One region of the Desulfuribacillus alkaliarsenatis genome, then DNA from elsewhere that is predicted to be linked to it. Evidence: riboswitches for the same ligand, from Rfam matches in the RefSeq annotation. Region 1 holds a riboswitch; the other holds the start of a gene.
What was found. Region 1 has a riboswitch for molybdenum cofactor ahead of moaA (GTP 3',8-cyclase MoaA). Riboswitches for the same ligand answer to the same signal wherever they lie in the genome.

Region 1 (5,474 bases):
TTTTTAATGACCAGGAGTTAGTAACACTGTTGTGTACACCGACCTATTTAGAGGAATTAGCTATTGGTTTTTTAAATTCTGAGGGTATGATTCGCTCTTATGACGATATAGCCTCTGTCGAGCTGGACTCAGAAAAAGGACTTATTTATGTCAAAACAAAAAAGAAAAAAGCATTGACGGAGAAGTTGTTTGCAAAGCGGACAATTACTTCTGGTTGCGGAAAAGGTACAATTTTTTACAACGTACTTGACTCCATGCGCGCGAATAAAATAGAGCGCCCTCTAGATATCACCTCTGAACAAGTAACGTCTCTTATGACGGAGCTACAACAGAACTCAATGATGTTCAAGGAAACTGGTGGTAATCACGCGTCCTCACTGTGTGATCCGACAGGAATGGTCGTTTATCATGAAGATATAGGCAGGCATAATGCAGTAGATAAAATTGTCGGCCATTGTGTAAAGCATAATATTAATATTGAGAACAAAGTGTTAGTTACAAGTGGACGAGTTTCTTCAGAAATACTTTTGAAGGTTGCTAAATTAGATATTCCAATGATTATTTCAAAATCAGCTCCAACTACCCTTTCTGTACGCTTGGCTAGAGAACTTGGCCTAACCCTAGTGGGATTTGTGCGTGGCCGCCGTTTCAACATCTATGCTAACGGTTGGAGGCTTACAGATGTACATGTAACTGACCACGATTCAATAAAAATTAAAGAAAGTATCCTTGACGAGATTAATAAACAAGTAGAAGATAAAGAGGAATAGGAAAGAGAATACGAATCAGTCATAACGAAAGGTATAATAGAGTTAATATGAGGTGCTAATATGCTTAATGGAGTTATATTATCTGGCGGTTTAAGTAAACGGATGGGACAAGATAAGGGTTTGCTTATGCTTGATGGTAAAACAACGGTAGAACGCTTGTATGAAAAAATTGCACCCCTTTGTCAAAGGGTGATTCTAGTTACTAATAAGCCCGATTCATATAGAAGCTTACTTAATAAAATGCCAAAGGCTACAATTATCACAGACGAAATCAAGCAATTAGGTCCACTAAGTGGAATTCACGCTGCCTTAGGTGAAACGGATATGGACTACAATCTAGTAATCGCCTGCGATATGCCCCTTGCTAATCCAGAGTGTTTTCTAAGCTTTGCAAAAAATCAGTTAGACTCAAAAAATGAGCTAATAATTGCCCGTACAGCTGATGGTAGACTGCAGCCCTTACATGCGATTTATCACAAAAGCTGCCGTAGCCAGATTGAACAAATGCTAACTAGTAATAATCTGCGAATTAGTTCCTTAGTTGATTATGTCACTAGTAAAATAATAGAAATTCCTACAAAAGAGCAAGAAATGTTTATGAACATGAACACCCCTGAAGAGTACAACGCGGCACTGGCTAGCACCAAATAACTAGTGAATAATATGAACAGAATTAGAAACATGCTTGTTTTTATTGTAATCCTATTGTAAAATAAATATCATAACTGCATGTCTCCGAGCTCTTTTGCCTAAGGTTTACTACGGTAAATTTGCCGATAGGGTTATACTGGAAACGGTATAGCCTCCCCATTGGAAAGGAGATACGGATGTAAGTAAGATACCCGTATATCCTTTGGGTATCTTTTTTTGTACTTATTACTTAGTTTTTGTACTTAATAGAAATAGAGAGGAGTATTCTCATGACTGCATTAATCGATAAGTTTGGTCGTAAGCATGACTACATGAGAATTGCCGTAACTGACAGATGTAATCTGCGTTGTCAATATTGCATGCCCGAGGAAGGGGTAAAAGCCCTAAATCATGTCAATATTCTAAGCTTTGAGGAAATTCTTTCTGTCGTAAAAGTTGCAGCAAGTTTAGGGGTTAGAAAAATCCGCTTAACGGGCGGAGAGCCACTAGTACGCAAGGATTTAGAAAAATTGATTTTTATGATTTCGCAGGTAGAGGGTATTGAAGATATAGCGATGACTACTAATGCTATCCACCTAGCAGAGCGTATTGATGACCTACAAGCCGCAGGCTTAAATCGCGTAAACATAAGCCTAGATTCATTAAACGCTGATAAATTCCGTGAGCTGACACGGGGTGGTGACCTTGATAAGGTATTAAAAGGCGTTGAAGCGGCAATCGATAGAGGTTTAGAACCAGTGAAGGTGAATGCTGTCGTTATCAAAGGCTTTAATGACGATGAAATAGCAGACTTTATCCGTTGGACTATTGATACACCAATTCAAATGCGTTTTATAGAATATATGCCAATTGGAGATTCGTTAGTTTGGAAGGACGGTTATTTTCCGCTTGAAGAAGTCCGTAAAATTGCCGAATCAATAGCTCCAGTTATCGACGTAGTAGGTGTTAAAGGTAATGGGCCAGCGAGTGTATTTAAGCTTGCAGGTGCAGCAGGTACAGTTGGTATTATCCACCCAGTAAGTCAGCATTTTTGTTCAAGTTGTAACCGTTTGCGCTTAACGGCAGATGGTAAGCTTAAGCCTTGTTTATTCTGGCAGAAAGAGGTTGATATTCGCCCGTATATCCATGACGAACAGCAGTTAGATAATGTATTTAGAGATGTATTAAATTTAAAAGAGGAAAAGCACCAAATGACAGAGGAGCTGCAGGGAGAGAAAAGAACAGTTCGAAAAATGTCGCAAATTGGTGGATAAAGTTTATAGCTGGAAAGGGGATAAATAATGGAATTAACGCATTTTAACGAGCAGGGTAGAGCAAAGATGGTAGACGTTTCCGAGAAGAAAACTACTAAACGCACAGCTACAGTCAGTGGCAAAGTCATCATGAAACCAGAAACCCTAGCGCGCATTAAAGAAGGTAAAATAGCAAAGGGAGATGTTCTTGCAGTAGCACAGGTTGCAGGGGTTATGGCTGCAAAGAAGACATCAGATCTTATACCAATGTGTCACCCATTAGCTTTAACAAGTGTAGATATATCCTTTGATACAGATAAAATAGAAAACACCATATACCTGGAAGCGACGGTAAGTACTCTAGGTGTAACGGGAGTAGAGATGGAAGCACTAACGGCAGCATCAGTTACAGCATTGACTATTTATGATATGTGCAAAGCAATTGATAAAGATATGGTCATTACAGATATTCAGCTAGAAACTAAAACTGGTGGTAAGAGTGGAGACTATTACCGAGGAGAGGGGAAATAGTAATGCAAAGAGGGAAAATTAAAGCTATTTCAATAAGTGATCGTAAAGGTATGCGTAAGACAAACGTAGAGCAGGTAGAAATTCGTCCAGACCATGGAATCGTAACTGATGCTCATGCAGGTGACTGGCATCGTCAGTTGAGCTTACTAGCCCAAGAGAGTATTGAAAAGATGGTAGAGATGGGCTTGACTGTTAAGGCTGGGGACTTTGCAGAAAATATTACTACAGAAGGCGTTGACCTATTAGCGATGCCTGTAGGTACTCGTGTGCGTATGGGTGAGACGATTGTAGAGATTACGCAAATAGGTAAAGAGTGCCACACCCGTTGTGCGATTTACTACCAGGCTGGAGACTGTGTAATGCCGAAGGAAGGTATTTTTGCGATTGTACTTAAAGGCGGAGTACTTCATGTCGGCGACGAAGTAGAGGAATTACCAGCAGACTACCTACGTGTAGGTGTTTTAACCGCAAGTGATAAAGGATCTAAAGGTGAGCGTGAAGATCAAAGTGGCCAGGTTATTAAAGACATGATTGCTAAAATAGGCGGCCAAGTTGAGAAATATGATGTGGTTGCTGATGAGCAGGAAATCCTTGCTAATACTATTAAACAGTGGGTTGACGAAGATAAGCTTGATCTAATCTTAACCACTGGCGGAACAGGGTTAGGGCCAAGGGATGTAACTCCAGACGCAACATTAGAGATAATCGAAAAGCAAATCCCTGGCATAGCTGAAGTAATGCGTATGCGTTCACTAGAAAAGACAGATCGTGCCATGTTGTCTCGTGCAGTAGCAGGAACTAGAGCTCAAGCAATGATAATTAATCTACCAGGTAGTCCTAAGGCCGTTGAGGAGTGCCTAGAATCTATTATTGATACATTGTCCCATGGAATTAGAATTTTACAAGGGAAAACGGGAGAATGTGCTAGAAAGTAGAAAATTGCTAGAAAGTAGCTAGGAATAAGCTAGAAAGTAGGGAAGCAATTGCGTGAGATAAAAACAAAGGACGCTATTGGACAGGTATTAGCCCATGATTTGACGAAAATCGTTCCTGGAAGATTTAAAGGTCGTGCCTTTAAAAAAGGCCACATCATTCGTCAGGGTGATGTTGAAGAGCTACTGTCCATGGGTAAAGAACATATCTATATTTTAGAAATAAAAGAAGGACAGCTTCATGAGGATGATGCGGCAATGCGTTTAGCTAATTGCCTAAAGGGACCAAATATTGAGCTGTCTGAGACATCTGAGGGTAAGGTTAATATTTTAGCAGGTATAAATGGGCTGTTAAAAATTAACCGCGAAGCAATTATCGCCATGAATACGGTTCCAGATATTGCGATTGCAACACTCCATAGTAATCGAGTAGTTAAGCAGGGGGAAAAGCTTGCTGGAACCCGCGCTGTACCGTTGGTTATAGAAGAAGAAAAGATAAGAACCGTCGAGACAATCGCCGACAACTTTGCACCAGTAATTTCTGTTATGCCGATTCGTTCTTTAAAGATAGGGATAATAACTACAGGCTCAGAGGTGTATAAGGGACGTATTCCAGATAAATTTGGCCCAGTGGTCAAGCGTAAAGTTGAAGCATTAGGCTCCAAGGTCATTGATCAAATCTTTGTACCTGACGATGTCAAGGAAATCCAGTCTGCAGTTAATAAATTAATCGATGTCGGTGCGGAGCTGATTATTACGACTGGAGGCATGAGTGTTGATCCTGATGACCGTACTCCAGGTGCTATTAAAGGCTTAGGAGCTGAACTAATCACATATGGAACCCCTGTATTGCCTGGGTCGATGCTATTACTTGCATATCATCGAGGAATACCAGTAATGGGCTTGCCTGGCTGTGTTATGTATGAAAAGTCAACGTCCTTTGATCTTATATTACCAAGGGTTTTAGCAAACGACCCAGTAAATCGCGAAGATATTGCTGAGTTAGGCTATGGTGGTTTGTGTACGACTTGTGATCCGTGCGTGTATCCACACTGCTCATTTGGTAAATAGGACAATAGAGGAGTTAATAGGATGTATAAACAATATATTTCTGTTGATGAAGCATTACAAGAAATCATTAACCACACACCGAGGGCAAATACGGAAATAGTTCCATTGGATCAAGCTGTTGGACGTGTCTTAGCTCGGGATGTTGTTGCGGACACACCTGTGCCATCCTTTGCTAAATCACCCTTAGATGGCTTTGCGGTACGTTTTGAAGATGTAAAAACAGCAACAAAGGAGAATCCCGTAGCGCTTACTGTGGTTGAAGAAATCCCAGCTGGTCACCTACCTAA
Region 2 (5,474 bases), on a different contig from region 1:
GCGTTGGAGGCTTACGAAAGATTACTCCTTTATGATCATCCGCAATTACTTGTCCGTTGTCCATAATCATTAGGCGCTCACAAACTCTATAAGCCTCTTCAAGGTTATGGGTCACAAATAGTGTAACACCTGAGTAGCTTTCAAGAACTTCAATTAACTCCCGCTCCATATGACGTCTTAGGAAATTATCAAGGGCTGAGAATGGTTCATCAAGAAGCAATGCCACTGGCTCTGTCACCATCGCTCTAGCTAAAGCTACTCGCTGCTGCTGCCCACCAGATAATTCATAGGGATAGCGCTTAGATAGATTACCAAGCTGAATCATCTCTAATTTATCTTTAATTCGCTTCTCCCGTTCATAAGACGAAAGTTGACGAATGCCAAACTCAATATTTTCTTTTACCGTCATATGGGGGAACAATGCGTAGTTCTGAAACAAATAGCCGATTTTGCGATCCTTGGCTGGTATATTAATACCCTGTTCCGAATCAAATAGCACACGTTCATGTAGAACAATTCGCCCTTTGGTCGGCTTATCCAAACCAGCTATACAACGGAGGGTCATACTTTTTCCTGAGCCTGAAGCACCTAGAATGCCGAAGTTCTCATTTTCTGTATCAAATTTCGTTCGCAGCAGAAAATCGGGTAACTTCCTTTCAATATCTACACTTAAAGACATCCGTTAGTCCCTCCTTGTTTTCGCAAAGACCGCAAAACGGCGCTGCTGCCAATCGTTCGTAACCACTACCATCAACAAAGATATGACAACCATTATAACAACCCACGCAAAAGCTCTCTCCATCTGTCCCGCTTCAACTGCAAAAAATATAGCTACAGGTACGGTTTGCGTCTTTCCTGGTATACTTCCCGCTAGCATCAAAGTCGCTCCAAACTCCCCCAAAGCCCTAGCAAAGGCAAGGATTGTTCCTGCAATTACCCCTGGCCATGATAATGGCAATAAAACGCGCCAGAAGATTTGCCACTCGTTATAGCCTAATGTTTTAGCGGCTTCAATATAGGTGTAGTCAATTTGTTCAAATGCAGCCCTAGCCGTCTTATACATCAATGGAAAAGCTACTACCGTTGCAGCAATTACAGTCGCCCACCAAGTAAAGATAACCGTAATATCAAAGTACATCAGAAACTGTCCTATTGGTCCATTTCGCCCAAAGGTATAGAGTAAGATAAATCCAATCACCGTGGGTGGTAATACCATAGGTAGCACAAGGAGACCATCAATCAACCCCTTAGCTCGACCACGATAACCCGCCATCCAACGAGCAATAAAAATACCCAAAACAAAGGTAATTATAGTTGCCGTAGTTGCCGTCTTTAATGAAATCCATAGCGGTGAATAATCTGTAATCATCAGGGCTTTTCCTCTCTATTGTGCATCTTTTATTCGTTAACCGTTTGAAAGCCGTATTGCTGGAAAATTTCCTTCGCTTCATCGCTTTGTAAAAACTCCAGGAACTGGCTAGCATGCTGATTATTTCTACTACTTTGAATCAAGGCTGCTGGATAAAGAATTGGCGAATGGCTGGTTTCTGGAGCGACTGCAACTACCTTAATTCGTTCTGATAGTAGTGCATCGGAGTGGTATACTATTCCCGCATCGGCATTTCCGAGTTCTATATACGATAGAACCTGCCGAACATTCAATGTGTGAACGAGCTTGTCCTTTAAAGAATCCCACAGTTCCATTGTTTCAAGTGCTTCTTTCGCATAGCTCCCTGCTGGTACAGACTCTGGATTACCAATACCAATAAATCGAACCTGTGGAGAAGCTAAGTCTTCAAAGCTCGTAACCATGTTTGCATCCTTATGTGCAATCACAACAATTTCATTACGTACTAGGTTGACACGAGAATCCGTAACAATAAACCCTTTGTCTGCTAGCGCATTCATCTGCCTTTGGGCTGCAGAGATAAATATATCGACAGGTGCTCCTTGTTCAATTTGCTGCTGGAGCTGACCTGATGATCCCATATTAATAATAATGTTAAGCTCCGGGTTATGCTTAACATAAGCTGCTTGAATAGCGTTCATCGCATCCTTCAAGCTAGAAGCGGCTGAGACGGTAATCGAACGTCCCTCTACTGGCACTGGCAGCCCCTCTAGTCCCTCTGTTTCATGGTTCCGCTCAGAACAACCTATGAGTATACCTATTACTATAATAGGTGAAACAAGAAATAAAACTATACCCCTTTTCAAACGATTCGATATTCTTCGCATAGCAATCTCCCTCAGCAACACTATCCCTTAATAAAGACATTTCGTATGAAATAAAAAATCACTGCCCCAATGGAACAGTGATTATATTAATGAAAATATAACCATCGTCCTTATACAATGGGAAGGCATAATTGTTTCCTATTATACCCTGGCTGCTTCAAAGAAATCTCGTGACTACCTGCTTCACCATCGCTTCTTCAAACAACGACCTTACTTCCATATTGCATAATGCAACGTAGGCAAGTAGGTTCGGACAATTGATGTTTTACATTTAATATACTACTAGCAATCTTGTCCGTCAATCACCCTCATTTGTCTATCAATGCAATATTTCATTATAAACCAATGGCGTCATAAATGACATAATGTTATGATAGATATGTTATGGTTAGTTGCATTTTATTAATTGTCAGAAAGTGAGGAGGTAAGTTAATGGTCTACGTAGTCTATGCACCCGTTGGATTTGGCGAGGCTTTGCAAACAATCATAGTTACAGAGCATATCGATCGCGCGATCGTTAAGTATATTGAAGCGGGTCATAATGCACAGATTGAAATTTGGAAGGATGAACAAGAAATCCTGTCCTACGGTTTTATCAAGTGGCACAATCATACAGATGCCAAAGCAATAAAGAAAGAGATTGAACTTGCACTAGAAAAGCTCTAATACTTATATTTTATAACCAAAGAAAGCTGTATTCGAGGCAACCCTACGAATACAGCTTTCTTTTAAAAACTATGTTTTATAGTACCAATTATATTGTCTTTGTCTTCTTCGACTCTTCTTCCATTACCTTATCATACCATTTAGCATGGTGACTTTTGGCAAATTTTGCATCTACATAACCATTAATCATCCCTGTGAATGCTGCCTTAGAGCCTGGATGCAATGTCCCTAAATAGATATGCACGATAGCTACTGCAGTTAATAACGCAGCCGATCCACTATGAATTACAATCGCCCATTGTACTAGCACTTGGCTAAAGCTTCCAGAGAACCACATGACAAAACCTGATAATATCAACAGTGTTGAAAACGTAATAGTCATTAGAGAATTTACTTTTTCCCCTGCATTAATGAATCCTTGTGGCGGAGTTTTTGCATCAATACCGAATAGTTCTTTTACAAAAGATGGGAAAAAGCCAAAGTCGTCTTTTGTCCACGTAAAACAGTCCTTTAACCAGCCGAAAAAACTTTTAGGGTCAAAAAGTATAAATATCACAACTGGTAAAATAAAAACAACAGCAAAGATTCGATGAAGCAATTGGGCGTTCTCAAAACCACCAAACAATGGTGCTATGAAATCAAAGGCGTTACTAAACAAAAGTAGCCCTGTAAAGAATAACACTGCATAAGATATTACATAAACCCAATGTGTAACACGAGCAGTCTTAGTAAAACGATATATTTTACCATCCTTGACCATAGGTGTCTCTTTCGCCATTATACATCGACTCCTTTCTTGCCATCTTCTGCTATGTCGTGATCATGATGTGGATCTTTACCTCTTGTTAACACAAAACTCGTCAATACAGCCGCCAATGCTCCACCTAATGCTACCTTACCTAAAGGCTGTACTATATCCTTCATTACTGATAAGGATGTTGGTACAACTGGGTTAACAGGCAAACCGTAGTTTTCTGGGGAGGTTTCTAGTACATAAATCATATGCGTTCCTCCGACACCTGTTTCGTTAATGCCATAGGTTTGCGCATTTGGATTAGTTTTTCTTAATTCTTGCACCCTCGCTTCTGCCATTGCAATCATATTTTCTTTTAATCCATAATAAATCGCATCAGCTGTACAAGTTTGTGCACATGATGGTGTCATACCTTGTGCTATTCTGTCTTCACAAAGATTACATTTTGTTGTCTTCTCAGCACCTTCATCAATTTTCGGAACTCCAAACGGGCAATACTGGGCGCAATAGCCACATCCTACACATTTATCCTCATTTAAAGATATTACCCCATTACTAGATTTCGTAAGGGCTTCCTTGGGACAAGCTTTGACGCAAGCTGCATCCCCACAGTGCATACACTGAAACTTCAAGAAGTCCCAGTGAAATACACTTCCTTCCATTCTTTCACTCATTCTTAATACGTTATACGTTTTTGGACTCAAGTCTGTGTGTGACTGGTATTCACCAGTAAATGGTGTAATTTCAGCCGGCAAATCTTTCCACTGTTTGCATGCTACCGAACATGCTCTACACGCAGTACATTTTGACACATCATGAAACATTGTGATTTCCATATCGTTCCTCCTCTCGTGATATACAGCACGTAACTTTTAATTGATTTTACTTAGAATAACATCCAATCTACTTGCGTGGCTGCCACTTTTTTGATAGCATCCACTAGGTTTTCTATATCATCATCCGTGTTAAAAAATCCTGGACTTATTCTTACTGTACCCTCTGGATGGGTTCCTATTGTCTTATGAGCTAACGGAGAACATTGCAGTCCTGAGCGCACTTGAATTTTGTAGTTGTGTTGAAGTATATCGGCCAGATCATCTGGTTCCCAACCTTCTATATTCAAGGACAACACAGCTACTCGCGGCATATGGGGTTCTGGTCCATATAACTGAATCTTTGGCACTTGAAAAAACGACTCCCATAACCTTTCTAAATGCTGGTGTTCACGCTGAGCAATCTGCTCAATTCCCTGCTGCTCTATAAATTCAATACCTGCACCTAAGGATACAATACCTGGTATATTCATCGTACCTGCCTCATATTTTTCTGGCCAATTCACAGGCTGGTATTCTGATTCCGAATTATAACCCGTACCACCCTGTCGGTATGATAGTAGTTTTTCAATGCGGCTACCAATCACCAGTAATCCCGTGCCTGGTAGTCCAAATAATCCTTTATGTCCTGCACAAACAATCATGTCTACATATAATTCATCCATCTTTAGTGGCAATACACCCGCCGTCTGTGCAGCATCTAGCAATAGATAAGCTCCTCGTTTACGAACTTCTTCACCAATATCTGCAACAGGTTGTACAGCCCCTGTCACATTTGATGCATGATTCAACACTACCAAACGTGTTTTCGGTGTAAACGCTTCCCAAAGCTTGTGCTGATCAATATAGCCTAAAGAATCACACGGGACAATCGTAAGCGAAATTGTACCCGCCTGCTCTAAGTGACGTAACGGTCGGAGCACTGAATTATGCTCAATTGCAGATATAATCACATGATCTCCTAGTTCGACAAACCCTTTTATCCC

Region 2: it holds a riboswitch for molybdenum cofactor, as region 1 does, so the genes downstream of both, modA (molybdate ABC transporter substrate-binding protein) here and moaA (GTP 3',8-cyclase MoaA) in region 1, are expected to answer to the same signal.

Annotation. Positions count from the first base shown of each region.
Region 1 is NZ_MIJE01000022.1:8,232-13,705, forward strand. It holds gene fdhD (formate dehydrogenase accessory sulfurtransferase FdhD) at 1-770, shown strand, start outside; gene mobA (molybdenum cofactor guanylyltransferase) at 831-1,421, shown strand; molybdenum cofactor riboswitch at 1,492-1,607, shown strand; gene moaA (GTP 3',8-cyclase MoaA) at 1,691-2,674, shown strand; gene moaC (cyclic pyranopterin monophosphate synthase MoaC) at 2,702-3,184, shown strand; gene BHF68_RS15630 (MOSC domain-containing protein) at 3,187-4,119, shown strand; gene BHF68_RS07405 (molybdopterin-binding protein) at 4,168-5,187, shown strand; gene BHF68_RS07410 (molybdopterin molybdotransferase MoeA) at 5,209-5,474, shown strand, end outside.
Region 2 is NZ_MIJE01000034.1:136,707-142,180, reverse strand. It holds gene BHF68_RS15450 (sulfate/molybdate ABC transporter ATP-binding protein) at 1-679, opposite strand, end outside; gene modB (molybdate ABC transporter permease subunit) at 683-1,369, opposite strand; gene modA (molybdate ABC transporter substrate-binding protein) at 1,399-2,235, opposite strand; molybdenum cofactor riboswitch at 2,326-2,502, opposite strand; gene BHF68_RS13495 (hypothetical protein) at 2,668-2,901, shown strand; gene BHF68_RS13490 (formate dehydrogenase subunit gamma) at 2,990-3,679, opposite strand; gene BHF68_RS13485 (4Fe-4S dicluster domain-containing protein) at 3,679-4,491, opposite strand; gene BHF68_RS13480 (aminotransferase class V-fold PLP-dependent enzyme) at 4,542-5,474, opposite strand, start outside.